DNA from 4 places in the Streptomyces sp. NPDC050997 genome. Region 3 is predicted to be linked to each of the others. Evidence: riboswitches for the same ligand, from Rfam matches in the RefSeq annotation. Region 3 holds a riboswitch; each other region holds the start of a gene.
The links. Region 3 has a riboswitch for S-adenosylmethionine ahead of AB0H86_RS17850 (amino acid ABC transporter permease). Riboswitches for the same ligand answer to the same signal wherever they lie in the genome.
Positions count from the first base shown of each region.

Region 1: it holds a riboswitch for S-adenosylmethionine, as region 3 does, so the genes downstream of both, thrC (threonine synthase) here and AB0H86_RS17850 (amino acid ABC transporter permease) in region 3, are expected to answer to the same signal.
Region 2: it holds a riboswitch for S-adenosylmethionine, as region 3 does, so the genes downstream of both, AB0H86_RS24075 (aminotransferase class V-fold PLP-dependent enzyme) here and AB0H86_RS17850 (amino acid ABC transporter permease) in region 3, are expected to answer to the same signal.
Region 4: it holds a riboswitch for S-adenosylmethionine, as region 3 does, so the genes downstream of both, AB0H86_RS08985 (putative leader peptide) here and AB0H86_RS17850 (amino acid ABC transporter permease) in region 3, are expected to answer to the same signal.

Region 1 covers NZ_JBFAGK010000020.1:140,981-148,488, reverse strand. Annotated here, with positions in the region: gene groL (chaperonin GroEL) at 1-467, opposite strand, end outside; gene AB0H86_RS34560 (cold-shock protein) at 865-1,071, opposite strand; gene AB0H86_RS34555 (MoaD/ThiS family protein) at 1,502-1,777, opposite strand; gene thrC (threonine synthase) at 1,866-3,149, opposite strand; SAM riboswitch class I at 3,167-3,307, opposite strand; gene AB0H86_RS34545 (glucosyl-3-phosphoglycerate synthase) at 3,495-4,439, shown strand; gene AB0H86_RS34540 (trehalose-6-phosphate synthase) at 4,535-5,923, shown strand; gene otsB (trehalose-phosphatase) at 5,924-6,793, opposite strand; partial or broken gene AB0H86_RS34530 (sterol carrier protein domain-containing protein) at 6,913-7,086, shown strand; gene AB0H86_RS34525 (SDR family oxidoreductase) at 7,195-7,508, opposite strand, start outside.
Region 2 covers NZ_JBFAGK010000010.1:269,934-277,441, reverse strand. Annotated here, with positions in the region: gene AB0H86_RS24105 (hypothetical protein) at 1-156, opposite strand, end outside; gene AB0H86_RS24100 (heme-copper oxidase subunit III) at 347-967, shown strand; gene AB0H86_RS24095 (c-type cytochrome) at 1,030-1,839, shown strand; gene AB0H86_RS24090 (Rieske 2Fe-2S domain-containing protein) at 1,836-2,894, shown strand; gene AB0H86_RS24085 (cytochrome bc complex cytochrome b subunit) at 2,891-4,546, shown strand; gene trpD (anthranilate phosphoribosyltransferase) at 4,686-5,750, shown strand; SAM riboswitch class IV at 5,825-5,941, shown strand; gene AB0H86_RS24075 (aminotransferase class V-fold PLP-dependent enzyme) at 6,118-7,479, shown strand.
Region 3 covers NZ_JBFAGK010000007.1:72,252-79,759, reverse strand. Annotated here, with positions in the region: gene AB0H86_RS17875 (LLM class flavin-dependent oxidoreductase) at 1-1,126, opposite strand, end outside; gene AB0H86_RS17870 (putative leader peptide) at 1,258-1,341, opposite strand; gene AB0H86_RS17865 (GNAT family N-acetyltransferase) at 1,400-2,146, opposite strand; gene AB0H86_RS17860 (ABC transporter substrate-binding protein) at 2,204-3,226, opposite strand; gene AB0H86_RS17855 (amino acid ABC transporter ATP-binding protein) at 3,297-4,082, opposite strand; gene AB0H86_RS17850 (amino acid ABC transporter permease) at 4,079-5,062, opposite strand; SAM riboswitch class IV at 5,417-5,521, opposite strand; gene AB0H86_RS17845 (glutathione S-transferase C-terminal domain-containing protein) at 5,587-6,456, opposite strand; gene AB0H86_RS17840 (putative leader peptide) at 6,595-6,699, opposite strand; gene AB0H86_RS17835 (YceI family protein) at 6,813-7,508, opposite strand, start outside.
Region 4 covers NZ_JBFAGK010000003.1:506,760-514,267, forward strand. Annotated here, with positions in the region: gene AB0H86_RS08960 (MFS transporter) at 1-667, shown strand, start outside; gene AB0H86_RS08965 (GNAT family protein) at 898-1,203, opposite strand; gene AB0H86_RS08970 (alpha/beta hydrolase) at 1,240-2,793, opposite strand; gene AB0H86_RS08975 (phosphotransferase) at 3,166-3,912, shown strand; gene AB0H86_RS08980 (hypothetical protein) at 4,243-5,313, opposite strand; SAM riboswitch class IV at 5,485-5,594, shown strand; gene AB0H86_RS08985 (putative leader peptide) at 5,624-5,740, shown strand; gene AB0H86_RS08990 (hypothetical protein) at 5,889-6,221, shown strand; gene AB0H86_RS08995 (DUF1684 domain-containing protein) at 6,218-7,042, shown strand; gene AB0H86_RS09000 (LLM class flavin-dependent oxidoreductase) at 7,092-7,508, shown strand, end outside.

The DNA.
Region 1 (7,508 bases), on a different contig from region 3:
ATCTGGGTGTCGGCGGCGGAGATGGAGGCCGTGGAGGCGATCTGCTCCTTGGTCTCGACATCCTTGGCCTGCTCGAGCAGGGCACCGGAGACGGCCTCGACGGCCTTCTCGATACCGCGCTTGAGGGCCATCGGGTTGGCGCCGGCGGCTACGTTGCGCAGGCCTTCCTTGACGAGGGCCTGGGCGAGAACGGTCGCCGTGGTCGTACCGTCACCAGCGACGTCGTCCGTCTTCTTGGCGACTTCCTTGACCAGCTCGGCGCCGATCTTCTCGTACGGGTCCTCGAGCTCGATCTCCTTGGCGATGGAAACACCATCGTTGGTGATCGTGGGGGCGCCCCACTTCTTCTCGAGGACGACGTTGCGACCCTTGGGGCCGAGCGTCACCTTGACGGCGTCCGCGAGCTGGTTCATGCCGCGCTCGAGGCCGCGCCGTGCCTCCTCGTCGAACGCGATGATCTTGGCCATGTGAAGTGGTCCCTCCAGGACTGGGGGTGATTCCTTCGGACCGCGCCCGCGCCCGCGACGGACGGCTCGCATGCCTCGTGGTTCCTTGCCCCACCTGGCCTGCGGGCCTCACCGACTCGGTCCTTCTTGTCACTCTCACCTTCAGAGTGCTAACGCCAATGATTAGCACTCGCCCATGCCGAGTGCAAGCGCCTCGGAGGGATCCGCAGGTGAACAGCGTCCCGTCGCCGCGCCCCTGGCACGGCCGCCGTGCCCCCGGGACACCTCGGGGGCACGTGCCCCGGACACATCGCTCGCACCCCTCGCACCCCGGACACACCGAAGGGCCCACACCCCGTGAGAGGTGCGAGCCCTTCGAAGAAGAACAGAAGAACGTCGCTGCTTTACCCGGCGCGATTCAGCCGGTCGCCAGACGAACCATGTCCGCCTGCGGCCCCTTCTGACCCTGCGAGATCTCGAAATCGACCCGCTGCCCCTCTTCCAGGGTGCGGTACCCGTCCATCTGGATGGCGCTGTAGTGGACGAAAACATCCGCACCACCGTCGACCGCGATGAAGCCGTACCCCTTCTCCGCGTTGAACCACTTGACGGTGCCCTGAGCCATGCCTAACTCCCCTATTACTGGCCCTTGCACAGACCCACACTTCATGGATCCGGGTCAGACCTCACCCCCCACATGATTGGGGGCGTGCGCCGGAACGCGTCGACCGCGGCCGAATGTATCTGCCCAACTGCCGTCTGCAACAGGTCAATCGGACGAGAATTCAGGACGCACGCGATCCGGAATGTGGTGAGAATTCGCCCGAATTCAGGGCAAGTCGGGCCACACAAAGAGCACAAAAGCCACGAAAGAGGCGCACACTTTGGCTACATCTTGTCGGGCGTAAGGCAGAAACAAGGGCTGCCGACCTGTGATGGGGCAGCGCGTTCCCCAACTGTACCGCGCTCAACCACATTGAATTGCCCCCTCCGCTTCTCTCACGGAGGGGGCAATTCGATGAACGCTCGGTAACTGATGTTACCGAAGGTAATGATCAGCCGCCGGCGACGGCCGGAATGATGGAGACACCGGCGCCGTCCGGGGTCGCCGTCTCCAGACCCTGCTCGAAGCGGACGTCGTCGTCGTTCACGTACACGTTGACGAACCGGCGCAGCTTGCCCTGGTCGTCGAGAACGCGCGCGGCGATGCCGGTGTGGTTCTTCTCCAGGTCGGCGATGACCTCGCCGAGGGTGCCCCCCTCGGCGGCGACCTCGGCCTTGCCGCCGGTGTAGGTGCGCAGGATGGTGGGGATGCGGACGTTGACGCTCATGCTGATGACCTCCGGTCAGGTTCGGCGCCCCCGACAGGGGCGCGGGGAACTGCGCGACCAGCCCCCACGGGCCCGCAGACGAAACGAATTAGACGAGTCCAGCCTCACGGAACGACTCAAGGTTGGGACGAATCGTCGCAGTCAGCCCCGTGCCGGCCACCGCATCCAACGTCTTGAGACCATCACCAGTGTTCAGAACCACCGTGGTCTTCGTCGGGTCGAGAAGACCGTTCTCGATCAGCTTCTTCGCCACCCCAACGGTCACCCCACCGGCGGTCTCCGCGAAGATCCCCTCGGTCCGCGCCAGCAGCTTGATCGCGTCGACGATCTGCTCGTCGTCCACGTCCTCCACCGCGCCGCCGGTGCGACGGGCGATGTCGAGCACGTAGGGGCCGTCGGCCGGGTTGCCGATCGCCAGCGACTTGGCGATGGTGTTCGGCTTCTGCGGCCGGACCACGTCCTGCCCGGCCTTGTAGGCGACGGACACCGGCGAGCAGCCCTCGGCCTGCGCACCGAAGATCTTGTACGGCTTGTCCTCGACGAGCCCGAGCTTGATCAGCTCCTGCAGACCCTTGTCGATCTTCGTGAGCTGCGAGCCGGAGGCGATCGGTACGACCAGCTGGTCCGGGAGCTGCCAGCCGAGCTGCTCGCAGATCTCGTACGCCAGCGTCTTGGAGCCCTCGGCGTAGTACGGCCGCAGGTTGACGTTGACGAAGCCCCAGCCCTCGCCGGCAGGGTCGCCGATCAGCTCGGAGCAGAAACGATTCACGTCGTCGTAGTTGCCCTCGATGCCGACGAGCTCACCGCCGTAGACCGCGGCCATGACGACCTTGCCCTGCTCCAGGTCGTGCGGGATGAACACGCAGGAACGGAAGCCGGCCCGGGCCGCGGCGGCGCCCACCGCACCGGCGAGGTTGCCGGTGGAGGAGCAGGAGAGGGTGGTGAAGCCGAAGACGCGGGCGGCCTCGATGGCCTGGGCGACGACCCGGTCCTTGAAGGAGTGTGTCGGGTTGCCGGAGTCGTCCTTGACGAAGAGCTTGCCGGCGTCGACGCCCAGCTCACGGGCCAGATTGTCGGCCTTGACGAGCTTGGTCCAGCCGGGGTTGATGTTGGGCTTGTCCGCCACGTCCGCCGGGACGGGCAGCAGCGGGGCGTAACGCCAGATGTTCGCGGGTCCCGCCTCGATCTGCTTGCGGAGCTCCTCGGCGTCGTAGGCGGAGAAGTCGTAAGCGATCTCGAGCGGGCCGAAACACTCCTCGCACGCGAAGACCGGGCCGAGGGGCACGCGGTGACCGCATTCGCGGCAGCTCAGCGCGGCGGCGGGGCCGAGGTCTACGGTGTTCGTGGTGCTTGCAGCAGTCTGCACAGCCATGGAGGCGAGGCCCTTTCTCCTCATCTTCCCCACGACGCACTTCGCCGTGAGACGGATTTGGCACCTTCCCTAGTCGGGAGCCTCGCTGGTGACGAGAACCGACTGGAGGGTTGCCGGGGCTTCAACGGGCCGTATCCCTCTGCCCCTCTGGATGAGCGGTATGAAGTTGTTGATCGGTGAAACGAGTCGACGACCCGCGACATGCGATGGTCATCAGCCTTGTCCAAGACTGTAACCGAAGGCCAGGACAGTTGAGACAGCCGTCCGAACCGCGAGACGGATCCCTTGTCCCGTACGGGATTATGGATCGCAGCTCGCCGAGAGAACGCAGAGGAGCCGCGCACTGTGCTGAACGAAGTCGAGCGCTGGCTGAGCACCCGCTCCTGGTCGAAGACCGATCGCCCGCTCCACAAGATCATGGCAGCGAAACGCGCCACGGGCCAGTCGGTGAGCGTGGTGCTGCCGGCACTGAACGAGGAGGAGACGGTCGGTGACATCGTCGCCGTGATCCGTCATGACCTCATGCGGCAGGTCCCGCTCGTCGACGAGATCGTCGTCGTGGACTCGGGATCGACCGACCGCACGTCCGAGGTGGCCGCCGCGGCCGGGGCGAGGGTCGTCCACCGCGACGACATACTGCCCCGCGTCCCGACCGTCCCCGGCAAGGGCGAGGTGCTGTGGCGCTCGCTCCTGGTCACCGGCGGCGACATCGTGTGCTTCATCGACGCGGACCTGAAGGAGTTCTCCTCCGACTTCGTCTCCGGGATCGTGGGCCCGCTGCTCACCGACCCCGGGGTCGACCTGGTCAAGGGCATGTACGACCGTCCGCTGGGCGGCGCGGCCGGCCAGGGTGGCCGGGTCACCGAACTGATGGCCCGCCCGCTGCTGAACATGCACTGGCCGCAGCTGGCCGGATTCGTACAGCCGCTGGGCGGCGAGTACGCGGCCCGGCGCTCCCTCCTCGAACAGCTGCCGTTCCCCGTCGGGTACGGCGTCGAGCTGGGGATGCTGGTCGACGCCCTGCACCTGGTGGGCCTCGACGCCCTCGCCCAGGTCGACGTCGGCGTGCGCCTGCACCGTCACCAGGACGGACAGGCGCTGGGCCGGATGTCCGCCGCGATCTACCGCACGGCCCAGCTCCGGCTGGCCCGCGGCCACCTCATCCGGCCCGCCCTCACCCAGTTCGAACGGAGCGGGAACGGCTTCGAGCCACGCACCTACTCGGTGGACACGGAGGAGCGTCCGCCGATGGCGGAGATCGCGGAGTACGCGGCACGGAAGGTCGCCTGATGCGGGTGTACGCCGGTGTATGTCGTGTGACGCGGGTCCGTGGCGAACGTCATCCGTACGTTTGAGCGTTTCCGGGGCGGGCTAGGTTGAGGCGTATGTCCTCCACCCACGGTGCTGCTCAGGTCCTGGTCGCGTCCAACCGCGGCCCGGTTTCGTACGAGGTGCGCGAGGACGGCTCGCTGCACGCCAAACGGGGTGGCGGCGGGCTGGTCTCGGGGCTGTCCGCGATCGGGTCGGACGCGGGGTCCCTGTGGGTGTGCTCGGCGCTGGGTGACGGCGACCGGGAGGCCGTGCGGCGCGGGGTCGGCGAGGACGGCGTGCGGATGCTGGACATCCCGGCGGACGTGCACGCCGACGCGTACAACGGCATCGCCAACTCGGTGCTGTGGTTCGTCCACCACATGCTGTACCAGACCCCGCTGGAGCCGGTCTTCGACGCGGAGTTCCGGCGGCAGTGGGCGTCGTACGAGACGTACAACCGGGCCTTCGCCGAGGCGCTGGCCGAGGAGGCGGCGCAGGGGGCGTCGGTCGTGGTCCAGGACTACCACCTGACCCTGGTCCCGGGGCTGCTCCGGGAACTGCGCCCGGATCTTCGGATCGGCCACTTCTCGCACACGCCGTGGGCGCCGCCGGAGTACTTCCGGATGCTGCCGGACGACATCGGGCAGCAGGTCCTGCGGGGCATGCTGGGCGCCGACCGGCTGGGCTTCTTGACCCACCGCTGGGCGGACGCGTTCACCGCGTGCGCCGAGGAGTTCGCCGGGGGGCTCGGGAGTACGCGAATCGGTGTGCACGGTCTCGGCGCGGACGCGGACTTCCTGCGGAAGCGGGCGCACGAGGCGGACGTCGACGAACGGATGACGGCGCTGCGGGCCGAGATCGGCGAGGGCCGCAGGACCATCGTCCGGGTCGACCGCACCGAGCTGTCGAAGAACATCGTGCGGGGGCTGCTGGCGTACCGGCAGCTGCTTGACGACCACCCGGAGTGGCGCGAGCGGGTGGCGCACGTGGCGTTCGCGTACCCCTCGCGGCAGGACCTCGCGGTGTACCGGGACTACACGGCCGCCGTGCAGCGTCTGGCCGATGAGATCAACTCCCGATACGGGACGCCGGGTTGGACCCCTGTCGTGCTGCACGTCAAGGACGACTTCGCCCGCTCGCTCGCGGCCTACCGGCTGGCCGACGTGGCCCTGGTGAACCCCATCCGGGACGGCATGAACCTCGTCGCCAAGGAGATTCCGGTCGTCTCCGACGAGGGCTGCGTGCTGGTGCTGTCGCGGGAGGCGGGGGCGTACGAGGAGTTGGGGGACGACGCGATCGCGGTGAACCCGTACGACGTGGTGGCGACGGCGCGGGCCCTGCACGAGGCGCTCACCGTGTCGCCCGGCGAACGGGCCGAGCGCACGAAGCGGCTCGCCGCGGCGGCCACCGCGCTGCCCCCGGCCCAGTGGTTCCTGGACCAGTTGCACGCGCTCGAAGCCTAGCTAGTCCAGCTGAGCCGCCAGCCCCTTCAGCAGCCGCACGACACCCGCCGGCCCGTCCACCACCAGGTCCGCCCGCTCCCTCAGCTCGGTCACCTCGTCGCTGCCGCTGCACACCAGCAGGCCGGGGGTGCCGTCGGAGCGGAGTTTGTCGACCGCGGCGAAGGCGGGGAGGTCGCCCAGGTCGTCGCCGGCGTAGAGGACGGACTCGGCGGAGATCTCGCGGGCGTATTCGAGGAGGGCGACGCCCTTGTCCATGCCGGGCGGGCGGAGTTCCAGGACCATCCGGCCGGGTTCGACGATCAGTCCGTGCCGGGTGGCCAGCTCGGTGAGCGGCGCGCGCAGGGCCTCGAAGGCGGCCTGGGGGTCAAGGGCCCGGCGGGTGTGGACGGCGAGCGCGCGGCCCTTCTCCTCTATCCAGGTGCCCTGCCAGGCGTCGATCCGGTCGAGGAAGCCGGGCAGTTCGGCGCGGGCGGCGGCGACGCCGGGGTGCGCGGCGGGGGCGTTGACGGTGCCGGTGACGGCGTCCCAGCGTTCGGCGCCGTAGTGGCCGAGGACGACGAGGTGTTCCAGACCGGGGACGCCCGCGAAGCCGCCGTGGCGCACCGCGACGCCGGCCGGGCGGCCGGTGACCACGGCGACGGCGGCGACCTTCGGCGCGAGGGCGGCGAGCGCGGGCACCGCGTCGGGGTGCGCCCGGGCCTGCTCGGGGTCCGCCACGATCGGTGCGAGTGTCCCGTCGAAGTCGAGCGCGATCACCGCGCGGGCGGGGCGCGCGAGAATGGCGTCGAGCCCGTCGCGGCCGGCGGGAGTCGCCGGCGTCGGCAGAGGGTCAGTGGCGTGCGGGTCCGTGGATTCCGTGTGGCTGCCCATGAACCGACCTTATCCGCGAACGGCGCGCGCACTCTCGGCACACCTCAGGCTTTTTCGTCCAGAATCTCGACCCACCGGGTCGGGCGGTGGGGGCACGGGCCGGGGGGCTGGGGGCGGGGCGCCCCCAGACGTCCCTGGACATCAGCGACCTGGGCTCCGTCTACCTCGGCGGCACCACCCCGAGCACGCTCGTGCGTGCCGGACACATCCGGGCCCACCGCCCAGGCGCGGCCGCCCTCGCTGACGCACTCTTCCGTGCCGAGCGCTCCCCGCACTGCCTGCACTGGTTCTGACCTCGTTCGCGCAGGGTGCAGCCCTGGACGAGCGGCGTGCGGCGACGGCGGCCCGGGCTGGTGGGGAAGGCCGCGTCGGACCTCGTCACCGTGCGGTGGTGAGGGAGGTCAGGACTCGACCGGGGTGCCGGGGGTCATGTCGTACGCCTTCTGCAGCAGGTCGGGACGGTGTCCGTCGTTGAGCTGCCGGTCCCACTGAGCGTCGACCTGTTCGCGGGCCTGCGGCTCCAGCTCGGCAGGGAGCAGGTGCCGGTAGCGGCGGTCCTCGCCCAGCAGGACCTTGACGGTCTGCCGGTAGACCGGTTCGGGGTCGTACTGCTCGTGCGGGAAGGCGAGTTCCGTGTAGTCGTAGAGGCGGTCGGCGGGGTTGTCACGCCATTCCTTCCACGTCTCGAACATCGTGTCGTTGAACCCGGTGAGGA
Region 2 (7,508 bases), on a different contig from region 3:
CCGGTCCAGCTCCTTGAGCACGGCCGCCGGGGTCGCACACTCCAGGAACTCCACCACGGGTACATCGGGAGCGGGCCTGCGCCCGGTGGCCAGCCGCACCTGCTCGCGGGTGTTGGAGTCGTCGCTGTAGACCAGCACCGTGGCGGTCGGCTGCATGGTTCCTCCGTGACATCGGCGTCGTACGGACCCAGGACGGGCTCGGCCCGCTGCCGCGGATGCTACTCCCTGGGGCGGCTCGTCAACACCTGCCGTAACACCGCTTCGGTGGGCCATCCGGGCAGCGCACGAGCTGCGAACACTCCGAACGGCACCCCCCGTAGTGAGGGCGGGATAAGCGACCGACATAATGTCGGTCGTGGCGACAGCAACGACAGTAGAAACCGGGCACGCGCACCCGTCGGTCAACCGGCCGAACCTCACCAGCGTCGGAACCATCATCTGGCTGAGTTCCGAGCTGATGTTCTTCGCGGCCCTCTTCGCGATGTACTTCACCCTGCGATCGGTGACGGGTCCTGATCACTGGAAGGAGATGGCGCACGCTCTCAACGTGCCCTTCTCGGCGACGAACACCACGATCCTGGTGCTCTCCTCGCTCACCTGCCAGCTCGGCGTGTTCGCCGCCGAGCGCGGTGATGTGAAGAAGCTCCGTGGCTGGTTCATCGTCACCTTCATCATGGGTGCGATCTTCATCGGCGGTCAGATCTACGAGTACACGGAGCTGGTGAAGAAGGACGGGATCTCCCTGTCCTCCGATCCGTACGGCTCGGTGTTCTACCTGACCACCGGCTTCCACGGCCTGCACGTGACGGGCGGCCTCATCGCCTTCCTGTTCGTCCTCGGCCGCACCTACGCGGCGAAGAGGTTCACGCACGAGCAGGCGACCGCCGCGATCGTCGTGTCCTACTACTGGCACTTCGTCGATGTCGTCTGGATCGGCCTCTTCGCCACGATCTACCTGATCAAGTAGCCGGGACCGCTCCCGCAATTCCAGAAGCATCGACGCAGAAGATCCTGACACCGGGGTAATCCGTGAAAAAGCTCTCCGCACGACGACGCCATCCGCTGGCGGCGGTCGTCGTACTACTCCTCGCGCTGGCATGCACCGGGGGGCTGTACGTCCTGTTCGCACCCACGGACAAGGCTGCGGCCGATGAAACCGCCCAGTCGCTTGCCATCGACGAGGGCAAGAAGCTCTACGCCGTCGGCTGCGCCAGTTGCCACGGCACCGGCGGTCAGGGCAGCAGCGACGGTCCGAGCCTCGTGGGCGTCGGCGCCGCGGCCGTCGACTTCCAGGTGGGAACCGGTCGTATGCCGGCCCAGCAGCCGGGCGCGCAGATCCCGAAGAAGAAGAACATCTACACGCAGGCCGAGATCGACCAGCTTGCCGCGTACATCTCTTCCCTGGGTGCCGGCCCGTCCGTCCCGACCGACGCGCAGTACGGCCCCGAGGGCGCCGACATCGCCAAGGGCGGCGAGTTGTTCCGCACCAACTGCGCCCAGTGCCACAACTTCACCGGCAAGGGCGGCGCGCTCACGCACGGCAAGTACGCACCGGACCTCGAGGGCGTCAGCCCGAAGCACATCTACGAGGCCATGCAGACCGGCCCGCAGAACATGCCCTCCTTCCCCGACAGCACCCTGTCGGCGCAGAATAAGCAGGACATCATCGCGTACCTCGACGCGGTCAACGGTGACGACACCGAAAGCCCCGGCGGTCTTGAGCTGGGCGGACTCGGTCCGGTCAGCGAGGGCCTGTTCGCCTGGATCTTCGGCCTCGGGGCGCTGATCGCGGTCGCCGTCTGGGTCGCCGCTCGGACCGCAAAGGCCAAGAAGTCATGAGTAGCCAAGACATTCCAGAAGAGAACCTGCCCGAAGAGCAGGAGCACGGGCACGGCGCGGTAGGCGTCGCGGACGAGAAGAACCCGTTCGCCGACCCCGGCCTGCCGCCCCACGAGCACCGGGTCCAGGACATCGACGAGCGGGCCGCCAAGCGGTCCGAGCGTGCGGTCGCCTTCCTGTTCACGCTGTCGATGCTGGCCACCGTCGGCTTCATCGCCTCGTATGTGGCGATCCCGCACGATAGGGCGATCTACGTCTTCCCGATCGGGCACGTCAACGCGCTGAACTTCGCGCTGGGCCTGACGCTGGGCGTGGCGCTGTTCACGATCGGCGCGGGGGCGGTCCACTGGGCCCGCACCCTGATGTCCGACGTGGAGGTCGCCGACGAGCGTCACCCGATCGAGGCGCCGCCCGAGGTCCGCGAGAAGGTCCAAGCGGACTTCAAGCTGGGCGCCAAGGAGTCGGCGCTCGGCCGTCGCAAGCTGATCCGCAACACCATGCTCGGCGCGCTCACCCTGGTGCCGCTGTCCGGCCTGGTACTGCTGCGCGACCTCGGCCCGCTGCCCGGCACCAAGCTCCGGCACACCCTGTGGGCCAAGGGCAAGCTGCTCGTCAACATGAACACCAACGAGCCGCTGCGTCCGTCCGACGTCGCGGTCGGCTCGCTGACCTTCGCCAAGCCCGAGGGCCTGGAGGAGCACGACGAGGAGTTCCAGACCGAGATCGCCAAGGCGGCCCTGATGATCGTCCGGATCCAGCCGGACAACATCAAGGACAAGCGCGAGCTCGAGTGGTCGCACGAGGGCATCGTCGCGTACTCGAAGATCTGCACCCACGTCGGTTGCCCGATCTCCCTGTACGAGCAGCAGACGCACCACGTGCTCTGCCCCTGCCACCAGTCCACCTTCGACCTCGCCGACGGCGCCAGGGTGATCTTCGGCCCCGCCGGTCACGCCCTGCCGCAGCTTCGCATCGGCGTGAACGACGCGGGCTACCTCGAGGCGCTCGGCGACTTCGATGAGCCTGTCGGTCCTGCATTCTGGGAGCGCGGATGAGCACTCAAGCCACCAACACGAATCCCTCCGGGGACGCGGGCCGCTCCCGCGGGAAGGCACCGGCCGGCGAGAAGGTCGCCGACTGGGCCGACGGCCGGCTCGGGATCTACTCCCTGGCCAAGACCAACATGCGCAAGATCTTCCCCGACCACTGGTCGTTCATGTTGGGTGAGGTCTGCCTCTACAGCTTCATCATCATCATCCTCACGGGTGTGTACCTGACGCTGTTCTTCCACCCGTCGATGAACGAGGTGGAGTACCACGGCAGCTACGTCCCGCTGCAGGGCCAGCTGATGTCCGAGGCGTTCAACTCGACCATGCACATCTCCTTCGATGTGCGCGGTGGTCTGCTGATCCGGCAGATCCACCACTGGGCGGCGCTGATCTTCCTCGCCGCCATGTTCGTGCACATGATGCGCGTGTTCTTCACGGGTGCGTTCCGCAAGCCGCGTGAGGTCAACTGGCTGTTCGGCTTCCTGCTGTTCGTCCTCGGCATGTTCACCGGCTTCACCGGCTACTCGCTCCCGGACGACCTGCTCTCCGGCACCGGTGTCCGCTTCATGGAGGGCGCGATCCTGTCCGTGCCGATCGTCGGCACGTACCTGTCGTTCTTCCTCTTCGGCGGTGAGTTCCCGGGCGGCGACTTCGTGGCCCGCTTCTACTCGATCCACGTGCTGCTGCTGCCGGGCATCATGCTCGGCCTGGTCGTCGGCCACCTGATCCTGGTCTTCTACCACAAGCACACGCAGTTCGCGGGCCCCGGAAAGACGAACAACAACGTCGTCGGCATGCCGCTGCTGCCGGTCTACATGGCCAAGGCCGGAGGCTTCTTCTTCCTGGTCTTCGGTGTCATCGCGGCCATCGCGGCGATCGCCTCGATCAACCCGATCTGGGCCATGGGCCCCTACCGTCCGGACCAGGTGTCGACCGGCGCCCAGCCCGACTGGTACATGGGCTTCTCCGAGGGCCTGATCCGTGTCATGCCGGGCTGGGAGATCAACTTCTGGGGTCACACGCTCGTCCTGGGTGTGTTCATCCCGCTGGTGATCTTCCCGCTGGTGCTGGTCGCGATCGCGGTCTACCCGTTCATCGAGTCCTGGGTCACCGGTGACAAGCGTGAGCACCACATCCTGGACCGCCCGCGCAACGCCCCGACGCGTACGGCTTTCGGTGTCGCCTGGATCAGCTGGTACATGGTGCTGCTGATCGGTGGTGGAAACGACCTCTGGGCGACCCACTTCCACCTCTCCATCAACGCGATCACCTGGTTCGTCCGGATCGGCTTCTTCGTCATTCCGGTCCTCATGTTCATCGCCACCAAGCGGATCTGCCTCGGCCTCCAGCGCCGCGACAAGGAAAAGGTGCTGCACGGCCGCGAGTCGGGCATCATCAAGCGCCTGCCGCACGGTGAGTTCATCGAGGTGCACGAGCCGCTCAGCCAGGAGCAGCTGCACACGCTCACCGCGCACGAGCAGTACGTGCCGGCCCAGATCGGCCCGACGGTCGACGAGAACGGCGTCGAGCGCAAGGTGAAGGGTTCCGAGAGGCTCCGCGCCAAGCTCAGCGAGGCGTACTACGGCGAGGAAGCCCAGATCCCCAAGCCGAGCGTCGAGGAGTACAAGGAGATCACCAGCGGCCACGGCCACCACTGATCACCGCGTCGCCACACCACGGCAAGGGCCCCCGTCCGGTCTTCGGACGGGGGCCCTTCGCCGTGCCCGGCGCTGGATAGGGTGGACCCGACGAGAAGAACCGTGTCCCCGCTGTACGGGACCGACCCAGGAGCGGCTTATGAGCGCTGTGACCCCCGCTGGAGGCGACACCGCGGCGGGCCGTTCCTGGCCCGAGGTGCTGGGCGCGCTGCTCCGCGGCCAGGACCTGAGCGCCGGTGACACGGCATGGGCGATGGACCGGTTCATGAGCGGCGAGGCCACGGACGCCCAGATCGCGGGTTTCATGGTGGCGCTGCGGGCCAAGGGCGAGACGGTCGAGGAGATCACCGGTCTCGTGGAGGCGATGTACGCGCACGCGCAACCGCTGGACATCCCCGGACCGGCCGTCGACATCGTGGGCACCGGCGGCGACCGGGCCAAGACGGTCAACATCTCGACGATGTCCGCCATCGTGATCGCGGGCACCGGGGCGAAGGTCGTCAAGCACGGCAACCGGGCGTCGTCCTCGGCGAGCGGGTCCTCCGACGTGCTGGAGAAGCTCGGCATCAACCTGGACCTGTCGCCCGAGGGCGTGGCTCGGGTGGTGGAGGAGGCCGGGATCACCTTCTGCTTCGCGGCCAGGTTCCACCCCTCGATGCGGTTCGTCGGCGGGGTCCGGCGGGATCTGGGGATTCCGACGTCGTTCAACCTGCTCGGTCCGCTGACCAACCCCGCCCGGGTCACCGCCTCGGCGATCGGCTGCTTCGACACCCGGATGGCGGGGCTCATCGCCGGCGTGCTGGCCGAGCGCGGCTCGTCCGCGCTGGTGTTCCGCGGCGACGACGGTCTCGACGAGCTGACCACCACGGCCACCTCCCGGGTGTGGATCGTGCGCGACGGCAAGGTCACCGAGGAGTCCTTCGACCCGCGGCACGTCGGCCTCGAACTGGTGCCGGTGCAAGCGCTGAGAGGCGCCGACCCCTCCTACAACGCCGAGGTCGCCCGCCGCCTCCTGGACGGTGAGCACGGGCCCGTACGGGACGCGGTCGTGCTGAACTCGGCGGCGGCGCTGGTGGCGCTGGAGCCGACCGGGGCGCCGCTGACGGAGCAGATCCGGGCCGGGATGGAAAAGGCGGCGCACTCCATCGACTCCGGCGCGGCCAAGCGGACGCTGGAGCGCTGGGCGGCGGCCAGCAACGCGTGACGACGACGTGGCGACATCCCGCGATCCGGACACGGGTTGCGGGACCACGATCACGTCACGTACGTTTTTGACCAGGTCATGAGTGACAGTCATGAGGCCCCGGCCGACTGTCCGGCAACCCTCCGTCCGTGGCGGGGTGCCCCGGGTGAAGACCAGGCCGTAGGCAGCGAGGTCTGCGGCAAGCGCGGACCCTCGCACTCTTCTGAGTGAGCACCAGGGGTCCTGGTCGTCGAGGAGACTTCCGTGAGCCGGCGAATGCGATAGGGCCGCAGAGCCCCGCCTCCGCACCCCCTTTTCTCACCTTCACCCACGCTTGAGCCGTACCCGCTCGCGTGGTGATCTCAGCTGCGTCTCACGGGAGTTCGCCATGTCTGTCCCCACCGCTGTCGCCGCCCAGTCCGTTTGTTCCCCGCTGCCCGTTCTGGGGCAGGATGTCACCGTCCCGCTCGTCACCGGTGGCGAGGTCACCTACGCGGCACTCGACTACGCGGCCAGCGCGCCCGCCCTGCAGCGCGTCTGGGACGACGTGGCGGCGTACGCGCCCTACTACGGCAGCGTGCACCGCGGCGCCGGCTACCTGTCCCAGCTCTCCACGGACCTCTTCGAGAACGCCCGCCGGACCGTCGCCGAGTTCCTGGACTGCCGCGCCGACGACCAGCTGATCTTCACCCGGTCCACCACGGACTCGCTCAACCTCCTCGCCGCCGCGCTTCCGGCCGACTGCCAGGTCTTCGTCTTCGAGACCGAGCACCACGCCTCGCTGCTGCCCTGGCAGGACGCCCGGGTCAGCTACCTCGACGCCCCGCGCACCCCCGAGCAGGCGGTGGCCACCCTGGAGCGGGCCCTCGCCGAGCGAGACCCGCACGGCCCGGCCCTGGTGTGCGTGACAGGCGCCTCGAACGTCACCGGAGAGCTGTGGCCGGTACGGGAGCTGGCGGCCGCCGCCCACGCCCACGGCGCCCGGATCGTCCTGGACGCCGCCCAGCTGGCCCCGCACCACCCGGTCTCGGTGCGGGATCTCGACGTCGACTGGATCGCCTTCTCCGGGCACAAGCTGTACGCCCCCTTCGGCTCGGGTGTCCTGGCCGGACGGGCCGACTGGCTGATCGCGGCCGACCCCTACCTCGCGGGCGGCGGCGCCAGCCGCAAGGTCACGCGACGCGAGGACGGGGGAGTGGACGTGGAGTGGCACAAGAGCGCCGCCCGGCACGAGGCCGGTTCGCCCAACGTCATCGGCGCCTACTCCATCGCCGCCGCCTGCAAGGCGCTGACGGAGGCCGGCTTCGACACCCTGGTCGCGCGTGAGCGGCACCTGATCGAGAAGGTCCGCACCGGCCTCGCCGAGGTGCCCGAGGTCCGGGTCCTGTCCCTGTTCGGGGACGACGCCCCCCGGGTCGGCGTGATCTCCTTCGTCGTCGACGGCTGGAACAGCTCCCACTTCGCCGCCGCGCTCTCCGCCGAGTACGGCATCGGCGTCCGCGACGGCCTCTTCTGCGCCCACCCGCTGGTCCGCACCCTGCTCGGCAGCGACCCCCAGACCCAGGGCGAGTGCGGCGCCCCCGAGGCCGCGCCCGGCGAGAAGTCGTTGAACGCCATCCGCGTGAGCTTCGGCGCGGGTACCCCGGACGAGCATGTGGAGCGCTTCGTCACCGCGGTGCGGCAACTCGTGCGGGAGGGTGCGAAGTGGCAGTACCGGACGGAGGACGGCCGCTGCGTCCCGGCCGTGTGAGAAGCGTTTCGCCCTGAGGCGCTGAGGCG
Region 3 (7,508 bases):
GGAAGGCGTCACGGCGCTGGAGTTCGGGGACCAGGCCGCGGGTGATCGCCGGGAGGTCGTGGCCGGCGACGGCGGGACGCAGCCGGAAGCCGCTCAGCCCGGCCTCCTGCAACTCCTGGAGCAGGTCGGCTAGTTGGGCGGGGGTTCCGGTGAAGATCCGGGCGTCGCCGGTGTACGGCTCCCCCGCGAGGGCGTCCAGGCGCTCGCGGCGTGCCGCGGCCTCGGCCGGGTCGTCATCGAGGAAGACCACCAGGTCGCCGAAGACGTGCAGAGTCGCGTCGGCGCGGCCGGCCGCCGTCTGCTCGGCGCGGATCTCCGCGACGATCGCGCGGGCCTGGTCGGCATCGTGCGGGGTCACATAGCCGACGTCGGCGGACCGGGCCACCAGACGGTACGGCACGGTGTCGTGCGCGAGGGCGCTGACGATGGGCTGGCCCTGGGGCGGGCGGGGCGTGATGGAGGGCCCCTTGACACTGAAGTGCCTGCCCTCGAAGTCGATGTAGTGCAGCTTGTCCCGGTCGATGAAGCGGCCGGTGGCGACGTCCCGGATCTCCGCGTCGTCCTCCCAGCTGTCCCAGAGACGGCGCACCGCCTCGACGTAGTCGGCGGTCTCGTCGAAGAGGTCGGTCACCAGGTCCTGGGTGTCCGGGCTGTCGTAGGCCTCGATGCGCGGGATGGTGCGGCGGCCGAAGTGCGCGGCCTCGTTCGGGCGGGCGGTGATCTGCACCCGTACGCCCGCCCGGCCGGTGCTGACGTAGTCGAGGGTGGCGATCGCCTTGGAGAGGTGGAACGGCTCCGTGTGTGTGACCACCGCGGTGGGGACCAGGCCTATGTGCCGGGACAACGGGGCGATGCGCGCCGCGATCAGTACGGCGTCCAGACGGCCGCGTACCTGGTCGGTGCGCTCGTCCGGGTCGAGGAAGTGCGAGGACTGCGGGCCGAGACCGTCCTCGATGGTCACGAAGTCGAGCAGGCCGCCTTCCGCCTCGGCGACCAGGTCGGCCCAGTACCCGGCGGTGAGCAGGTCACGGGGCCGGGCCACCGGTTCGCGCCAGGAGGCGGGGTGCCAGCCGGTGCCGTCCAGGGCGACGGCGAGGTGCAGGGCGGAAGAAGGGGATGGGGACACGGATGGGTGCCTTCCTGGAGGTCCGTACGAGATCACCGGCCCGCACGGATCGGGGGCACGGCGGCTGGGCGCCGAAGGGAGGATGTGCCCCGGCCGAAGGCTGGGGAGGCTGGAGCTGCTGGGGGCACAGGTCAGGAGCGACAGAGTGCGCCGGCCACGCGCTGGAGGTCGATGTGCGGCCGGGAGTGGAGGTGGACGGAACGGAGAACGCACATCACGTCCGCCACCTCCTCCTTCTCGGCGCCGATGGCGCCTCGCGGATCTCGTTCCACGTCACAACGCCTCCGCCGCGCCCGATGTTCCTGGGCTGCGGACCACGAGGATTCTAGAGCGGCGGCGCACGGCGAAGCCGATCGACTCGTAGAGCCGGATCGCGTCGGCATTGTTCTCGGCGGCGTGCAGGAACGGGGTGTCGCCGCGTTCGCGGATGCCCGCGGCGACCGCGCGCACCAGCCGGGTGGCCAGGCCCCGCCCGCGATGTTCCGGGTCGGTGCACACCGCGCTGATCTCCGTCCAGCCGAGCAGCCGGAGCCGTTCGCCGGCCATGGCGATCAGCCGTCCCCGCTCCCGGATGCCGAGGTAGGCGCCGAGTGCGACGGTGCGCTTCAGGAACGGGCCCGGCCTGGTGCGGGCGACCAGGTCGAGGATCTCGGGGACCTCGTCGGGCCCGAGGCGTACCGCCTCGGGGGCGGGTTCGGCCCGCAGCGCGGTATCGACCAGTTGGACGCCCACTCCGCCGCCGACCACCTCCCAGCCGTCGGGGACCCGCTCCACCGGCTTGATCCGTACGACGGTCCCGGCGCCGACGAGTGTGTGCAGGTCGGCCCAGGCGGCCGGGTCCCCGGGATCGGCGAGGGCGGCGAAGGCGTAGACGTCGGCCGGATAGCGGGCGGCCAGGCCGACCCTTTCGGCGAGATGGGCGTGCGGGCCGTCGAGCGCCGCCCACACGGCGTTGTCGAGGAGGGACGTGTCGAGCGCGGGCGGGGCTCCGCCTCCGCGGAGGTCGGTCTGTGGGGCCACGGAGGCGGAGTCCCTTCTCATTCAACTGACAGGTGTTCTTGCTGATGTGATGGTTCGTCAGGAGTTGTCGAGCGGCAGTCCGGGCGGGTTGACCTCGGACTTGGACACGGCTTCGTTGGTGAGGTTCCAGGCCTTGAGCCACTTGGCGTACTGGCCGTGCTCGATCAGGTAGTTGATGGCGTCGGCGAGGGGCTTGGCGAGGCCGCTGTCCTTCTTCGCCGTCGCGGCGATCAGGCCCTGGAGTGTCTCGCCGGCACCGGAGAACTGGCCCGCGATACGGGTCGCCTGGGGCGTGTTGGCGGTTTTCGTGGTGTGGTAGGCGAGGCTTGGGTTGGGGCCGAAGTACGCGTCGATCTTTCCGCTGCTCAGCGCCAGGTAGATGCTGTTGGTCTCCTGGAAGTACTTGACGGTGAGGGGCTTCTTGCCCTCCTTGGCCAGCTTCGCCTTCCACTCCAGGAGGACCTTCTCCTGGTTGGTGCCGTTGCCGACGGAGACCGTCTTGCCGGCGAGGCTCTCGTAGTCGCCGTCGAAGTTCCAGGTGTTGTCCTTCTTCACCTCGAAGGCGAGATCGTCCTTCCGGTAGGAGGCGAACTCGTACTTCTGCTTGCGCTCCTCGGTGTCGGTGACGTTGGAGAGGGCCACGTCGACCTTTCCGCTGTCGAGCCCGATGAAGAGGTTCTCCCAGGTGGACCGGCGTATCTCCGGCTTGAGCCCGAAGACGGCGGCCACCAGTCGGCCGAGGTCGGGCTCGGAGCCCGTGATCGTCTTCTGGTCGTCTCCCACGAAGCCGAGCGGCGGGCTGCCGGAGGGCAGCGTGCCGGAGCCGATGACCAGCTTGCCGCTCTTCTTGAGGGCGGCCGGCAGCTCGGCGCTGATGGACTTCACCTGGGAGACCTTCAGGGAGGTCTCCTTCGCGGCGCCGTTGGACAGCTGCCCCACGGTGACCGTGCCGGCGGCGTCGGTTCTGGTGGCGGCGTCGCTTTCGCCGCCGCAGGCGGCGAGCCCGGAGGCAAGGGCGGTGACGGCGGTCGCCGCGCTGATACCGCGTATCAGGCCGCGTCGGGAGATCCGGGTGGGCATGGCTGTCCTTGTCGCTCAGAGGATGGAGAAGGCTGTGTGGGGGAAGCGGTGGTTCCCGGCGCCGGCCGGGTCAGAGCACCTTGCTCAGGAAGTCCCGGGTCCGCTCGTGCCGCGGCTTGTCCAGGACCTCGGAGGGCGGGCCCTGTTCGACGATCCGGCCGTCGTCGATGAAGACGACCCGGTCGGCGATCTCACGGGCGAAGCCGACCTCGTGGGTGACGATCACCAGGGTGGTGCCGCTCCTCGCCAGGTCCTTGATGACGGCGAGGACCTCACCGACGAGTTCGGGGTCGAGCGCGGAGGTCGGCTCGTCGAAGAGGATGACGCCGGGACGCAGCGCCAGGGCGCGGGCGATGGCCACGCGCTGCTGCTGTCCGCCCGACAACTGCCGTGGATAGGCGGCGGCCTTGTCGGCCAGACCGACCCGGTCCAGCAGTTCACGGGCGAGTTTCTGCGCGTCGGCCTTGCCGAGCTTCCCGGTCGCCACCGGGGCGGCGGCCACGTTGTCCAGCACGGTCAGATGCGGGAAGAGGTTGAAGTTCTGGAAGACGAAGCCGATGCGGCTGCGCTGGGTCAGGATGGCCCGCTCGCTCAGCTCCTTCAGGCGCTCGCCCTGCCGGCGTACGCCGATCAGCTCGCCGTCGAAGCTGACGTATCCGATCTCCGGCTTCTCCAGGTGGTTGATCACCCGCAGCAGGGTGGACTTCCCGGAACCGGACGGGCCGAGGATCACGGTGACCTCGCCGGCCCGCACCGTCAGGTCGACCCCGTCGAGCACCCGGTGGGCGCCGTACCACTTGTGCACGTCGTGCACCTCGACGGCGGCGGCGTCGCTCAGAAGCGTCTCGGTGGTCATACGGCGGCCTCCCGGCGGATGCGGGCCCGCAGGTCGGTGAGACCGGTCCGCAGCTTCTGCGACGGCGTCGGCGGCAGGGTGCGGGTGGCACCCCGGGCGTAGTACCGCTCGACGTAGAACTGGATGACGGACACGACGCTGGTGAGGAGCAGGTACCAGACGGTGACGACCAGCAGCAGCGGCACGATGTCGCCGGGGTAGGTGGCGCCCATGGTCTGCGCGCTGCCGAACAGGTCGAGCAGGGACACGTAGAAGACCAGCGAGGTGCTCTTGATGAGGCCGATCAGCTGGTTGACGTAGTTCGGGGTGATGGAGCGCAGCGCCTGCGGAAAGACGATCTTCCGGAACTGGTAGCCCTTCGGCAGGCCGAGCGCGGAGGCCGCCTCGTGCTGGCCCTGGTCGACGGAGAGGATGCCGCCGCGGACCACCTCGGCCGCGTACGCCGCCTCGTTGAGGCTGAGCCCGATGACGGCGACGACCATGTCGGTGGCGAGCCGGGACTCGTCGAAGGTGAAGAAGGCCGGTCCGAAGGGGACGCCCACGCTGAGCGTCTGGTACAGGGCGCTGAAGTTGTAGAGGAACAGCAGCACCACGATCAGCGGGATCGACCGCAGCGCCCAGACGTAGGTCCAGCTGACCGCTCGGAGCACCGGGCTGCGCGACAGCCGGGCGAGGGCCAGCAGGATGCCGCCGAGGAGACCCAACACCGCGCTGTAGGCGGCGACTTCGAGGGTGATGAACAGCCCGTCGAGGATGGTCGGCCGCAGGAACCAGTAGCCGAAACGGTCCCACTGGTAGAACGGGTTGGACACCAGGCCGTGGACGAACTGGGCCGCCAGGACCAGCACGACCGCGGTGGCGATCCAGCGGCCCGGGCGGCGCAGCGGCAGAACTCGCTGTGCCGTGAGGCGGGGTGACGGGGTGTCGGTGGGTGGCGGTGCCTCGGCGAGGGACACGGCGGCGCCTGGGGGTTCACTCATGGAGGGCTCCGGCGGAGTCGGGACCCCTCGGACGCGGCGAACACGGCGTGCGCCGACGGCCGCTCTGCGACGGGGACGCTACACACGGGAATGCACGGAACCGGGGGCTGGGCGGACATCGGCAACACCGCGCGGGCGGTGTTCGTCAGGAACGCTGGGGCTGGGGGAAGGAGTTCAGCCCCGACAGCGGGCACGGCCCGGTGCGGTACACAGTGCGCTGTTCACGCGCAGCAGATCAACGGTTCGGTCGGCGACGAGGAGGGTCGTGTACGACAGTACGCAGCCCTGAGGGCGGCGCGTGACCGTCCTGGGAGCTGCGTACATGGCGTCACCGTCACTCTTCCGGCCCTGTGGGCCTCGCACTTACCGAAACTTCGGTCCGGTCGTCACCTGGGGCACCCCACCGCGTGCGAGGGTTGCCGGTCAGCAAGCCAGGGCTTGTCGCTGACGCTCATGACCTTCTGGCCGCAAGTTAAGACAAACGCCGGAACGCATGTCAACGCCGGTCCGCCCATTGAAACGGGTCACACGCCCCGCGCCGCGTGAGCGGCCCAGTCGAGGATCTGCACGGCCGCTCCGGCGGCCTCCAGGCCCCGGCAGTGGGCGTGGTGCCGGCGGGCGATGCCGTCGAGGTCCAGGTGCGCGCCGAAGGCCGGGTGGGCGGCCAGGCGGCGGGCGTAGGCCCACAGGGCGTGGTGTCCGGCGACGCGGTGCACCGCGGCGGCGTCGAGGTGGTTGCGGTGCACGGTGTCCAGCTGCACCAGAGTGACCCACAACTCGACGTCGGCGAAGGTGAGATGGTCGCTGATCAGGTAGTCCTGGAAGGCCAGCCGGCGCTCCAGCACGCCGAGCGCGGCCAGCAGGGTGTCGAGGGCGGTCGCCCGCTCCGCCGCGTCGGCTCCGGCCCGGCCCGCGCGCTGCGCGGCCTCGTTGATGTCCCGGGCGCACATCCTCTCGACGGCCTCGATCTCGCTCTCCGTCCCGCACGGGTACAGCGCGGGCCGCCCGGCGCCGAAGTGCCGGGCCAGGTCGCGCGTGATGTCCGGGGCGTGGGTGCTCACGATCCGCCCGGACCAGTCGTCGCTGAGCACCGGCCCGACGGCCGGGCCGGTGTACCGGTGCGCGCTCGCGTCGTACAGCGGACGCAGCGCGGAGTGACCGCCGTCGGAACTGTCGGGCACGGCGTCCAGACAGGTCACGGGACAGGCGTCGGCGAGGCCGAGGAGGGCGTGCACGACGGCGATGCGCAGGCCGTCGGAACAGACGGGTGACAGATGCAGGCGATAGCGGCGGGGCACGGCGTAGTGGCCACTGCGCGCGTCCCGGCCGATCCGGCCGCGGAACGCGGGGGTGGAGGGGGCGGACGGGACGGCGGCGAGCGGTGTGACGGACATGGATCTCCCCGGGGATGAATGCGCAGACGTACGCGCGGCGGAAGCGTCGTCGGGCCGTGAGCGGCCGGCGTCCACCCGAGCGCGCAGCCGGTGGGGCACCGTAGTGCGGCGTGCGCGCAGGGGGTGGGGCGGGGTCGCTCAGCTCAGGGGGCGGATCGCACTGCAGACCCGCTGAAGATCGATGTGACGGCGGGAGGTCAGAAGAGGCGACGGCCGAGACGTACGGCTCACACGGCCGGTCATCGACTCAAGGCGCCCCATATTTCCCTACCCGTTCACTAGGATTCCCCTCTGGAGTGTCGATCGGCTTCGGGTCTGCGTCAAGAGGGCGTCCACGGGGCGGGCACCGACCGCGACTACTCCGGCGGCGTCGGTGTGTCGTGGGTGCGGTACATCGCCTGGACGTCCAGCTCCAGTTGGACCGTCGGACCGACCACCGCGATGCCGCGGGCCAGCATCGAGCGCCAGTTGAGCGTGAAGTCTTCGCGGTGCAGCTCCGCCTTGGCCAGGGCCGCGCAGCGCAGTTCCTCGCCGTAGCCGCCGTTGACCATGCCCAGGTACGTGGTGTCCAGCGAGACCGAGCGGCTCACACCGTGCATGGTCAGGCTGCCCTGCAGCGCCCACTTGGTGCCGCCCCGGTAGGCGAAGCGGGTGCTCGTGAAATCGATGTACGGGAATTGGTCGACGTCGAGGAAGTCGGCGGAACGCAGGTGCGTGTCCCGGGTGTTGTTGCCCGTGGTGATGCTGGACGCGTCGATGCGTACGTCGACGCGGGACCGGGTCACGTCCTGGGCGATCTGGAGGCCGCCCTTGAAACGTTCGAAACGGCCGTGCACATGGGCCATGCCGACGTGCTTGGCGACGAAGCGGATCGCCGTGTGCGGCGGGTCGAAGAGCCAGGTTCCGGGGACCGGGAGTTCGAGCTGCCGGGCCGACTGGAGCCACACGCGCCGCGGGGACGGGCCGGTGTCTCCGACGATGTCGAGGGTCTCGCGATGCGGTTCCAGCCCCTCGGCCACGATCAGCAGGCTGTAGCTGCCCGGCGGCAGGAC
Region 4 (7,508 bases), on a different contig from region 3:
GAGCCGGATCCGCGGGCGGTTCCGCCCCGAGAACGCGGCCGGGCGCAAGGCGTTGTGGCGTGAGGTGACCGATGGCCTGCGGCTCGTCTGGCAGGTTCCGATTCTGCGCGCGGCGGTGATCCAGACACCCCTGTTGAACTTCGCCTTCAGCGGCGTGATCTTCAGCATCATCCTCGCGATGGAACAGCACGGTACCTCCACCGCGGTGATCGGCCTGGTGCAGGCAGCCATCGCGGCCGGCGGGCTGCTCGGCGCCGTGGTCGCACCCCGGTTGCAAGGGCGCATGCGCCTGGCAACCTTGGCCACCACGATCACTCTGGCCGGGGCCCTGCTGTTCGGCGCCGCGGCCTTGCTCGTCCCGTCACCGCTGGTGGCGGCGCCGGTCGCCCTGGCGCTGCTGCTCGCCCCGGCCGCGAACGGCGCACTGGTCGCCGTGGTGCTCCGCAGCGCGCCGGAGGAGATGCGCGGCCGAGTCATCAGCACCGTGATGATGGCGGCCACCGCGCTGGCGACGCTGGCGCCACTGATCGCCGGCCTGATCGTCCAGCACGTGTCCGGCGCCTGGGCGGTGGCCGCCTTCGCCGCCACGACCGCCGTCGCGGCCGTGCTGTGCCTGATCCTGCCGGGTTTTCGACACGCGGAGTCCCCGGCGGCAGCACCGGGCTGAGTGGCTGAACGAACAGTCCGCCTGGGACGGTGCCCAGCTTTCGGGCAAGGACTGAACCCGCGTCCTCGCATACGCGCCGCCAGGGACGCTATCCACGCCCCAATTCCCGCTCAACAAGCGGGAGTTGATTGCCGGGCATTGCAACGACGGCTTCGTGTATCCGCCATGCGCCAGTTACCCGAGGGGCCCAGCAACGAATACATGAACATGTCCCGGCGCTCCTCGCCCACCTACTGCCACCTGCGGAGCAGGCCCTCACACTGGAAGCCGACGCGCTCAGCCGTTCGCACAGAGGCCGTATTCCACGGCTCGACATACAGCTGAAGACGGGGAATCTGCAGGTCATCGAAGGCCCAACGGACAACCGCCGAGAGGGCCTCCGCCGCAGCCCCTTGGCCACGAGCCGCCCCGGCCAGCCAGTGCCCCAGCGATGCCCGTCCCTCGCCCCGGTCCTTCAGCCAGAGTCCGACCATTCCGAGCGGGCGCCCGTCCTCGATCCGCACGATGACAACGGGATCGTGGTTGCGGCGGTGCAGCGCGGCGAGGACGGCGTATGCGGATCCGTACGGGCCTCAGGACATGCTGCCCCGGCACACCGTCCCCGGGGCCGGGGTGCGGCCCGTGCGGAGGTATTGGTCGACCGTCTTCGTGACGCAGCGGTTCTGCGGGTATGTGCCGTGGCCCTCCTCCTCGGCCGTCAGGAGCACGCCGACACCGTCGCCCAGGGCGCGGGCCATGTGGCGGGCGCCGGGGTATGGGGTAATTGGGTCGCCGGTGCCGCCGACCACTAGGACGGGGGCCGCGCCGTCGGCGTTCACCTGGGGCGTGGCGCGCTCGCCGTCGAACGGCCAGTCGTAACAGAGGTAGACGCCGGTGGACCAGGCCGCGCCGAAGACGGGTGAGGCGGCTTTGATGCGGGCCGCGTCTCTGTCGAGGCGTTCGAAGCCGGGGCGCAGGCTGGAGTCCGCGCAGGTGATCGCGGTCTGGGCGGCGCGGCTGCTGTCGCGCGGGGTCGCCGCGCGGTCGGCGGAACCGATGTCGTCCGCGCCCTTGCTCAGCGGACGGCCGTCGTTGTGGTCGATCAGCGCGGTGAGGGCCTTGGCGAGCGGCGACCAGCCGTCTGTGCCGAGGTCGAGATGGTCGCTGACGGCGTACGCGAGGTCGTCGGCGTCGAGGTTCCTTCCGCCGCCGGCCGGGGCGGGCTTCTTCTCCAGGCGGTCGGCCAGGCGCGCCATGCGTCGCGCGGCCTCCTCGGGCCCGTCGCCGGTCGGGCAGTGGCGGATACGGGCCGCGCAGTGCGCAGCGAACCGGTCGAACGCCGCCTGGACCGCCTTGACCTGCGACACCTGCTCCTCGTCGAGGTCCTCGGTCGGATCGACGGATGCTTCGAGGACGAGCCGTCCGACGTGCGACGGGTACAGGTGGGCGTAGACCGCGCCGAGCGCCGTTCCGTACGAGACGCCGAAGTAGTGCAGCCGCTCGTCGCCGAGGAGGTAGCGCATCAGGTCGAGGTCGCGCGCGGTGTGCGAGGTGCCGATGTACGGGAGGAGCGCCCCGGAGTGCTCGGCGCAGGCGTCGACCCCGTCGTAGCTGGTGTCGTCCGCGGTCTTCCCGCAGCGCACGGGGATGGTCGCGCCAACGCCGCGCGGGTCGAAGGAGACCAGGTCGTAGCGGTCGAGGAGCGGCTTGTACTGGTTGAGGAGTTCGGGCAGTCCGCTCACGCCGGACACGCCGGGGCCGCCGAAGTTGAGGACGAGCGAGCCGATGCGCCGGGCGTTCGGGCCGGTGGCCTTGCGGCGGATCAGGGCGACGTCGATCGTCCTGCCGTCTGGTTTCCGGTAGTCGAGGGGGGCCTTCATGGCGGCGCAGTCGTAGCCCGTGCGCGCGGTGGGCGGCGAGGTGCAGCGGGACCAGTGGAGGTGCTGGCCGGTGGTGAGCGCGGTGGGCAGACCGGCGGGCGGGTTGTTCGCGGTGAACTCCGTACGCGGCTCCGCACTCCGGCCGGGAGCGTCGTGCTGGAGCCAGGCGCCGACGGCCCCGATCGCGGCGAGGACGACCACCGCGATGATGCGCGCGCCGACCGAGAGGCCCGGTCTATGGCTTCGTATCGGATGTGCGTCACTCATCGAAATCCCCGCGCTCCCGCCCCTGGACGCCCGCCCCGTGCGCGCATGCCCGTACCCGTACCCGTACCCGTGATCGTCCGATCGTCCGATCGTCGAATGAGTGCAGGGTACAAGCCGCCTCCGACAGCACGGCTCGCGAGAGTGCCCAGAAACGTCACCGGCAACGGCGGGCGAACCCTCGAAGCCGCCTGGGCTCTGCGGCAGGTACAGCCAAGGACGACCCTTAGGACTGCTGACAAGAGTGGTGGAGTTGACCTGGCCAGAGGTCGGTGTCGCGCACGAGGCCGCCGGGTATCGGGACGCGGTCAGCCGCGTAATCGCACGCGATAAACCTGGCGACGTCGGCGATCGTCCCCGGGATACTGGTCGCCCATGGATGAGGTCGAAGTCGTCGTCGCCCATTCCGAGCGCGCGACCCTGCGCATCGGCGACGTGTTCCTGAAGGTGGACGCCGATCAGGCGCGCATCGACGTCGAGGTCGAAGCGATGTCCCTCGCGCCGGTCCCGACCCCGAAGGTCCTGTGGTGCAAGCCGCCCGTGCTCGCGATCGCCGCACTCCCGGGGACGACGCTTGGGCGCCTCGGCGGGCCGTCGACCGGGTCGCCGGCGGCGTGGTCCGCGGCGGGCGCCGCCATCCGGAAGCTGCACGACGCGCCCCTGCCGCCCCGGACCGGCCAGGCCGGCCGGAGCACCGTTGCGCTGGCGGCGGAACTCGACGACGAGTGCGAGTTGCTCGTGACGAACGGCCTCCTGCCAGCTGACCTGGTCACCCGCAACCGCCAGGTCGCCGAGGCCGCGCTCCGGCCGTGGACTCCGGCGTTCACACACGGCGACCTGCAGATCGCGCATGTCTTCGTCGACGGCGACGAGGTCACCGGCATCATCGACTGGTCCGAGGCGGGCCAGGGTGATGCCTTGTACGACCTCGCCACCTTCACGCTCGGACACGAGGAGCACCTCGACGATGTCGTCGCCGGCTATGGCACCGACATCGACCTCGACGTGATCCACGCGTGGTGGTCGTTGCGAAGCCTGCTGATAGTTCGCTGGCTGATCGAGCACGGCTTCGACCCGTTCGCGCCGGGCTGTGAGGTCGACGTACTGAGATCCCGGATGTGAGGCTGCGCGGGCCCGACTGCCACGTATGCGTTCTGACGCAACGGATGGCAGGTATCGCCAGGATCAGCGGCTTGAACACCTGGCTGTCAGGTACATACACCACCGCCGTGAACACGGCCCGCTCGTCGCACGGTGCGGTCCCACCACCTTGCGGACGAGCAGCGAACGACGGCAGCAACGGTACGACCAATTCACGGAGTTCATCAGGGACCAGACGCTTCGACCGATCAGCACCCACGACCAGCATCGTGCAGCTGCAGCCTGTCACACACCCTCATGCGGCAGCATTCATGTCACCGGCTACGGATGGTGTGTGACAGGCCCGATGGCTCATTGGATCAGGTCGGTGTGCGGATGCTCGGGGGAGGTCGGGCAGACGTAGAGCTGCATGCTGTCGGTGCTGCCCACTTCGACCGCAGTCGGCTGCGAGGGGTATTGGGCAGCGCAATGGGCGGCGTTGGCGGCGGCCTGGTCTTCACACGGCGTCCAGCTGCTTCCTCCACCACCGTCCCATTCGAAGGAAGCGATGGTCAGCAGCGGGACCATCTGCACATCGCAGACAGTGCAGTATCGGCGGTACGGGTCGGTGCGGCCCCACGGGGGCCAGCCGCCGACCTTCCAGCCGGGGGCGTCAGCCAGCTCACAGTCATAGAAGTCCCGCGGATGGTCCGCGTAGGCGCTGTCCACGCCCACGCCGGCTGCCTGCCATCTGCTCCGGTCCTCCACCATCAGGCGCATCTCCGGGCTCAGATCGAGGCTGTCGGGGTACTCGGTGATCGCTTCTGGTGCCAGCACGCACGGCTCGGGCACATAGCCCGGATAGTTCGCCTCGTACGGTTCCGGCGGTGTGGCGAGGATGTCGACGACCGCGGCGGCGGACCGCCAGAACAGCGCGGTCGACGGCTTGTTGTCCGGATGGTGGTCGTAGGGGCACCAGAGAATCTGGAGCAGATCGGCCTGGCCGGGCGGCCGCAACAGGGATATGTCGCGCAGATACAGCTGGGCCACGGGCAACATGGGGACGGGGCACTCCGCGGGCGGAGGGCTGACAGCGAGTCGCTCCGCGAGTCTCGCGGCGCTCCGTTCCTTGAGAGCCTCCTCCTCGGGCGTTGGCTCGAAAGCACCGGAATCAGGGTGCCACCGGGCCCGCATGCGTCTCTCAAGGCGCACTATGGCCGGCGACTGGCGGAACCAACTGTCAAAGTGCCGGTGCGAGCTTTCACAGTGCGGCCACGGCTCCTCGGCCGGCCACAGCAACGGCCCCCCGACCGAGCTCTCCCTGACCGAAGGCGACCCCGGGCGGGGATGCAGCCGAATCGCAGGACGCGCCAACGAAGCCAGCTCAGGAACGACCGCGGTCACATCTACAGGCCGCGGCGGAGTCGTACGTAAAAAGACCATGCCGGTGATCCTGCCACCGGCCACTGACAGTCCCCTGCCGCCTCAATCGGCGTGGCACCGGGAAATCCGCGGCATCGTCCGGCACCTGCGATTCGCCGCCGCGTATTGTCCGACTCACCTCTCACCTCCCACCGTTGACGGATTACGGCGGCGATAGCTAAAGTTTCAAATGGCATTGAGTGTCAGCGTCAAGCCCTGGCTCGCTGACCGGCAACCCTCCGACGCGGTGGGGTGCTCCAGGTGAAAGCCCGGCCGGGTCGCCGACCTGGCAAGCGCGTGGCCCCGTGGCAGGGGCCTGGGACACGGAGGAATGAGCGTGCGGCACAGCAGCGTCTCGACTCCCTCCATCGCGGCGGCTCTCTCCCGATTCTCCCGCCGACGCCACATCGACCTGCGGCGCACCAGCAGCTGCCTGTGTCATGGCTGACTGCGTCCCGTCGGCTGTCTGAGGACGTTCACCGCCGGTTTTGACGTCCGCGGCAGAATTCTTTCTTTTCACGTCTCCCCCTCGTGAACCGTGTCGCTCTTCCTCGGGAGCAACACCATCCACGCGTCTCCATTGTCCGCACGCACCCGTGCGCGCCGACACGCACGTCGATGCCGCGTGGGGCAACGTGACCCGCGCCGACCCGGACATCCTGCGCAGCTCGTTCTCCACGAAGCCGGCCAACTTCTACCGTCTGCCGGCCGGCCCGCTGGACTCGCCGCTGGCCCAGCAGGCGGCGACCACCGACGCAACCAAGCGCAAGCAACTGGTCGACCAGACACAGCAGTTGATTGTGCGGACCGCCGAGAAGCTCTTCTCCCGACCCCGCCACGCGTACACCCGCGAGATGCTCGCGACGATCCCCGGCGGCCGTTACGCCACGGCCGCATCCGAGCCGTTGGAAGCGAAGGAGCACGCATGACCGTCCAGGACACCACCGCAGACCTGCACGCGTTCACCCGCGACTGGCAGGAGTGGCACACCGCTCAGGAGGCACGACTCGCCGACCCCCACGGGTTCCTCGCCATCACCGGCCTGCACTGGCTCGGCGACGAGCCGCAGCGCTTCCCGGACGCTCCGGGCGCCTGGTCGACCGGCGCCGACGGGGTCGTCGTGGTCCTCGACGACGGCGAGGAACTGGTCGTCGACGGCGCCCCCGTCCACGGCGAGCACCGCTTCGGGGTGTTCCCGGAGCGCGGTGGAGTCAACGCGGTCTGGGGCGACGCCGTGATCGAGGTGGCCAAGCGCGGCGGACACGACATCGTCCGTCCCCGGCACCCGGACACCCCACTGCGCACCGCCTTCACCGGCACGCCCGCCTACCCGCCACACCCCCGCTGGGCGGTGACCGGCCGCTACACGGCCTTCGACGAACCGCGACCGACGACCGTGGGTGCGGCGGTCGAGGGCCTTGAGCACGTGTACGACGCGCCGGGCCGGGTCGAGTTCGAGCTGGACGGACGCCCCCTGGCACTCACCGCGTTCCCCGGACGCCGCCCGGGCAGTCTGCTGGTGCTGTTCACCGACGTGACCTCGGGGGTCACCACCTACGCGGCCAACCGGGCCCTCGCCCTCGACCCGCCCGCCGCCGACGGCACGGTCGTCCTGGACTTCAACCGGGCCGCGAACCTGCCGTGCGCCTACACCGATCTGGCCACCTGCCCCCTGCCGCCGGCCGAGAACCGGCTGCCCGTGCCGGTCGAGGCCGGGGAGAAGATCCCCCGCGAGCGAGGCGGTTCCTGAGCGGCGCACCGCCACCGAGACGACCACGACAAGGAGGAACGAACACCGCATGAGCATCCCCGCGATCAGCTCGCTGGCCTTTCTCACCCCGGGCAACTTCGCCGACGACGACCCGTACACCGGCCTGGAGGAAACGCTGCAGCTGTTCGAGTACGGCGAACGGCTCGGCTTCGACGGCGCCTGGATCCGGCAACGCCATCTCGAACACGGCGTCGGCTCGGCCGCGGTCTTCCTCGCCGCGGCCGGCCAGCGCACCGAGCGGGTCGAACTGGGGACCGCTGTCATCCCGATCGGGTACGAGAGCCCGTTCCGCCTCGCCGAGGACCTGGCGCTGGCCGACGTGCTGTCCCGCGGCCGGCTCCAGGTCGGCCTCAGCACCGGCATGCCGCACGCCGAGCTCCTCGGCGACCTGGTGTACGACGGGGACTGGCGCGGCTTCGACCTCTCGTACGGCAGGATCGCCCGC